2 linked regions of the Adhaeribacter radiodurans genome follow. Each later gene encodes a partner of the first gene's protein in a complex. Links are inferred from orthologs where the notes say so. Each region holds a gene or a part of one and is shown on either strand. Other genes may lie near its edges.

Region 1 (2,794 bases):
TTTAAAAGGTGGGCTGAGCGATTCCCTTATTCGACTAAGCGTGGGTATTGAAGATATTGAAGATTTACTTGCTGATTTAGAGCAGGCTCTAGCATAATTCTTTTTAAGTAGTTGTTGGTTGTTCGTTCTTAAGTTTAGTAAATTTTTACTGAGCAACAACTTACTATAAACAATAGTCTCAACTAATTTCGTCGAAGTACTTAACTTATCTTAAGATAATCTTAAAACGGCAAGAGATGCTTACTTAGCTACTCTTGCCGTTTTTATGATTAATAATGGTTAATGAGATCTTTTACAGACTAAAAATATTTAAACATCCAACTAAAAGTAAAATTAGGCAAGCAATTAAATTTGTCCCTCTAACAATAAATATTTTCCGCTACGGCAAAAAAGTAAAAGTCGTTCAACGGGAATAATTAAAATTGCCTTTTACCAGAATTTATTCATTCCAGCCATACACAAACAACTACTACCAACTTAAATTAGTAACATTTTACTTGCAACTATTTTATTTCTTATCGAGGGTAATCTGTTAGTAAGATAAACTTCAGATTGAAGTATAAAAATACTTCTACTAATTACGTAGTATGTTCTTCCATCCTATCTGTTACAACAATTCAGGAATGTTTTTTAACCGGAAAAATTAACTACTATATTTGCACACTATTTTCTGGTCTGCTTAGTTGCTAATTTAAGTTCTAACGTAAAACTAGAACTTATACTATTTTGCAGCCTTCGGTACAAACAAAAGAGATTGCATACGTAAAAAAGCACGTAAGTGCTGTTAATCTAAAAATATGACTTGGTTTAGAAGAGTAGAAAAAGGAATTGTAACTCCTACCGAAGAAAAGAAGGAAACTCCTGACGGTCTTTGGTATAAATGTCCGGAGTGTAAGAAAGTTATAAATACTACCGAGCATAAGGCTAATTTATATACGTGTAACAACTGTGGTTACCACGACCGCATTAACTCGGCGGAGTATTTTGAAATATTATTTGATGAAGGCAAATTCGAAGAGCTCGATCCTAATTTAACTTCTTCCGATCCGCTGGAATTTGTGGATACCCAACCTTATCCTAACCGTATTGCCGCCTCCCAAAAAAAGACCCATTTGAAAGATGCTGTCCGGACGGCGCATGGTAAACTGAATGGCCTGGACCTGGTAGTAGCTTGTATGGATTTTAGTTTTGTGGGTGGGTCGATGGGCTCGGTAGTAGGCGAAAAAATTGCCCGGGCTATTGATTATGCCCGCCAAAACCGGATTCCATTTCTTATGATATCTAAATCGGGCGGGGCCCGGATGATGGAAGCAGGTTATTCATTAATGCAGATGGCCAAAACTTCGGCTAAGTTAGCTTTACTCTCCGAGGCTAAAATCCCTTATATATCGCTGTTAACCGATCCTACCACGGGTGGCGTTACGGCTTCTTTTGCCATGCTCGGCGATTTTAACATAGCCGAACCCGGTGCCCTTATTGGTTTTGCCGGCCCACGCGTTATTAAAGAAACAATTGGCAAAGATTTACCAAAAGATTTTCAACGGGCCGAGTTTGTACTGGATCATGGCTTCCTCGATTTTATTGTGCACCGGAAAGAGCTGAAACAAAGGATAGCGGATTTGCTGCTGCTGCTTCGCCCAGAAAAAACTGATACTGCTCCGGAAGAAACAAGAGAAACATCAAAAGTAAACGGAGAAGAAATAGTAGATCAAGTAAAATTAAGTTCTGAAAAAACTTACTGATAACCTGCTACTTTGCTTTTCAATTCTTAATAGCCTTACGTTTTTACGCTTGTATTTTTACACAACTATGGCAGGTTGGCCTGACTTTTGCAACTAATAAAATATATAAAACTTTATATATTTTTAAAACCATTTTACGTAAAACGAGTAATAAAAGCGTACCGACGTATTAAAAGTGCAAATTCAAAAATTTAATTCTATGAAAATCTCAAAGTTATTTTTATCTGTTTTCTTATCTGTTTTAATACTTTTTTCTTCTTGTAAAACCTCCCAAACCGGGCGGGATTCAGGATCTCCGGACAGTGGTGGTCCTAGCCGGGCAGCCGGATCGAACAAGAAAATGAATAAAACAGCTAAAGGAGGTATTATTGGTGCTGGCGCCGGTGCTGTATTAGGCGGAGTTATAGGTAAATTAACCGGAAATACGGCAGCAGGTGCCATTATTGGGGCAGCAGTGGGTGGTTCTACCGGAGCCGTTATTGGTCGTCGTATGGATAAACAGGCTGAGGAATTACGCCGCGATATGGAGAACGCTAAAATTGAGCGGGTAGGCGAGGGTATTAAAATTACTTTTAACTCCGGAATTTTATTTGCCACCAACTCTGCTGAATTACAGCCCACTTCTAAAACCGATATCGAGAAATTAGCGGCTACTCTTAAGAAATACGGTGATACCAACGTGCTTATTCAAGGCCATACCGATAATACAGGTTCTGATGCAATTAACCAACCATTATCGGAAAGTCGGGCTAAAGCCGTTCAGGATTATATTTCTTCGTTAGGAGTAGAACCGAGCCGTTTAACTGCCGAAGGTTATGGTTCTAGCCAACCAGTTGCCGATAATACAACTGCAGCTGGTAAACAAGCCAACCGCCGGGTAGAAGTAGCAATTTTTGCTAACGAAAAATTAAAGAAAGCGGCTGAACGCGGCGATATCAAGTAATCTTAACCAATATTTTTAAAAGAAAAGCCACACTTACGTGTGGCTTTTTTATTTTCTGCTTTTCTTATTTAAATGGGTTTCCTATACTAAATTATATAGACGTGAATTA
Region 2 (3,018 bases), 1.4 Mb from region 1 along the record:
TTGCCCTGCATAATTTTAAAAATTAGTCCTAATCTTTTTCAACGATTAAGCTCAAACAGTAGGTTGTGCAACAGCCACCGTCGTGGCTGATACAACATTGATTTCCGGAGAAGACCAAAATGCTTGACGATTCTTTTGGCGGTTACCGGCCCTACCCCTTTAATCAACCCGGAACCTAAGTATTTTTCCAGAGCATTAGCCGTTGCTTGTTTCCGCTCAATAATCTTGGTAGCTTTAAATAGCAGTCCATAACTCGGATGCGTGGTCCACTGACCATAAAAGTCCAGGGTAGCTCCGGCAAATACTTTGGATTGGTGCACCAGTACCGTGATTTCTTCCTGCGGCTTTTGAAAGCTGTTTACCTTTAGCACGGTATAGCCGGTCTCTACGCTGTGGAAAGTAATGCGTTTGACAATACCGGAGAGTTTTTCTAACTCCGCGGAAGGTTGCAAGTCAAGTGCCGGCATATAGATCGGATAGGTTACACTAAAGATAGAGTTCCTGCACCAGGGTGAAAATAAGTAAAGTTTAAAGGTAAGACTTCTTTTCTTACCTATTTTAAAGGAAGAGTATTATAATCCGTCTTTAAGTGGATAGTCTTTTAGGCAGTCCCGATTATATATTGTCCAAGCCCTAATATAAATTTATAAGAATTTACTTACTTGAAATTAGTGTCCGAAATATTTCCGAAGCAAATAAAAAAAGCCCTTAGGACTTAAGCTAAGGGCTTTTTTGCGGTCCGGACGGGACTCGAACCCGCGACCTCCGCCGTGACAGGGCGGCATTCTAACCAACTGAACTACCGGACCGTTTTCTTTAATCTGAAGGTTTGTTCTTCCGTTAAAGTGATGCAAATGTATAGGGTTAAATTTTATTCTGCAATACCTTCTCCTAAATATTTTTACTTTATTTTAAAGTTAATAGCTATCTGTTTCAAAGCCAGGGTACTATTTTATGCTTTATTAATTAATTACGGCACTCTTACGTAAATTCTAAGATTCCCTTAACTTTGTGTAGTAGAACTAACCCCGGATGTATGCTTCTAGATTTTGAACAACCTATTGTAGCGCTCGAAGGCAAACTGAAAGAGATGAAAAAACTGGCGGCTGAAAGCCAGGTAGATGTAACCGAAGCTGTAAAAGCGTTAGAAGAAAAAATTAAAACTCTTAAAAAAGAAACTTACGCGAACTTAACCCGCTGGCAACGAGTACAATTGTCCCGCCACCCAGATCGCCCTTATACTTTAGATTACATTGAAGGCCTAAGCACCCGATTTATTGAATTACACGGCGACCGTAACGTTTCGGACGATAAAGCCATGGTAGGTGGCTTTGGCGAGATAAATGGCCGCACTATTATGTTCATTGGCCAGCAAAAAGGCCGTAATACCAAACAACGGCAACTGCGCAATTTCGGAATGGCAAATCCGGAAGGTTACCGCAAAGCCTTACGTTTGATGAAAATGGCCGAAAAATTTAACAAACCTATTGTTACGTTTATCGACACGCCAGGAGCATTTCCGGGAATGGAAGCTGAAGAACGTGGCCAGGGCGAGGCCATTGCCCGGAATTTGAAAGAGATGTTTATGTTAAAAGTGCCGGTTATCTGTATTATAATCGGCGAAGGTGCTTCGGGTGGGGCTTTAGGAATAGCAATTGGCGATCGGGTGCTCATGCTCGAAAACACCTGGTACTCGGTTATTTCACCGGAATCTTGTTCTTCCATTTTATGGCGTAGCTGGAATTACAAAGAACAAGCTGCCGAAGCCTTAAAGTTAACCGCTACCGATATGTTAAAGAACGGTCTAATTGACGGTATTATTAAAGAGCCATTAGGGGGAGCGCACACCGAACCCGAAAAAATGATTCGTATACTCAAAAAAAATATTCTAAAAACCTTAACTGAATTAGAAGCTATACCTGCCGAAGAGCGCACCATTCAAAGAATTGAGAAATTCTCTGCTATGGGTGTGGTGCAGGAGTTGTAAGTTGAAAGTTATGAGTTATAAGTTATAAGTTTATATTACTTTTAAGGTAATCGATAAGATTGTAAGTCAAAAATTGACCTTAGTCGTAAATAAAATAAAGTAATTACATCTTCATTTATAACTCATAACTCAACTCTTAATTCATAACTAAATTGCGCCTACATACTATCGAAACCGGTTTTTTTAAATTAGACGGGGGTGCTATGTTTGGAGTGGTTCCTAAAAGTATCTGGCAACGCACTAATCCCGCCGATGAGAATAATTTGTGTACCTGGGCCATGCGTTGTTTACTGATAGAAGACGGCAATCAATTGATTTTAATCGATACGGGGATCGGCACCAAACAAGACCCAAAATTCTTTTCGCACTATTACCTCCACGGAGAGCATACTTTAGAATCATCCCTGCGAAAGGCGGGGTTTGCTTTTTCGGATATTACCGATGTTTTTTTAACCCATTTGCATTTCGATCATTGTGGGGGTGCCGTACAGTATAATACCAATCGAGCATCTTTAGAACTTACTTTTCCAAACGCTACTTACTGGACCAATCCAGACCATTATAAATGGGCCACTGAACCGAACCCCCGCGAAAAAGCTAGCTTTTTAAAGGAAAATATTTTACCCTTAGCGGAAAGTGGCCATTTAAAATTTGTTCATCCACAGCAACCTTCACCTTTTCATCAGTTCGATATTTTGTACGTAGATGGGCATACCGATAAAATGATGTTACCGGTAATTCCCTACAAAGACAAAAAAATAGTTTACGTCGCGGACCTGCTTCCCTCCGTGGGGCATTTACCTATACCGTATGTAATGGGTTACGACACCCGGCCTTTGCTAACTTTACAGGAAAAAGAGAGTTTCTTAAATGTTGCCGCTACCGAACAATACATATTATATTTTGAACACGATCCTGTTCACGAGTGCTGCACCGTAAAACTTACTGAAAAAGGTGTTCGTATGAACGAAGCCTTTACTTTAGCAGACGTATAAAAGATGAAAATTGGGTTAGTGATGTCGGGCGGTGCG

What was found.
Region 2: the proteins of accD (region 1) and HUW48_RS12525 are in contact, whole or in part, in a solved structure (PDB 8UXZ), measured with the Escherichia coli proteins. The link is inferred for Adhaeribacter radiodurans from one-to-one orthologs.

Annotation. Positions count from the first base shown.
Region 1 is NZ_CP055153.1:4,488,736-4,491,529, forward strand. Bases 1-2,769 are described here. They hold accD (acetyl-CoA carboxylase, carboxyltransferase subunit beta), read left to right. Parts: upstream 1-797; coding sequence 798-1,742; downstream 1,743-2,769. Other genes in these bases: HUW48_RS17925 (cystathionine gamma-synthase), read left to right, coding at 1-97; HUW48_RS17935 (OmpA family protein), read left to right, coding at 1,942-2,685.
Region 2 is NZ_CP055153.1:3,098,315-3,101,332, forward strand. The notes cover bases 19-3,011. They hold HUW48_RS12525 (acetyl-CoA carboxylase carboxyltransferase subunit alpha), read left to right. Parts: upstream 19-1,036; coding sequence 1,037-1,987; downstream 1,988-3,011. Other genes in these bases: HUW48_RS12515 (YrrC family ATP-dependent DNA helicase), read right to left, coding at 39-467; HUW48_RS12530 (MBL fold metallo-hydrolase), read left to right, coding at 2,140-2,982; HUW48_RS12535 (patatin-like phospholipase family protein), read left to right, coding at 2,986-3,011. Outside these bases: HUW48_RS12510 (IS1182 family transposase), read right to left, coding at 1-11; more of HUW48_RS12535, read left to right, coding at 3,012-3,018. UniProt on the Escherichia coli protein: Component of the acetyl coenzyme A carboxylase (ACC) complex. First, biotin carboxylase catalyzes the carboxylation of biotin on its carrier protein (BCCP) and then the CO(2) group is transferred by the carboxyltransferase to acetyl-CoA to form malonyl-CoA.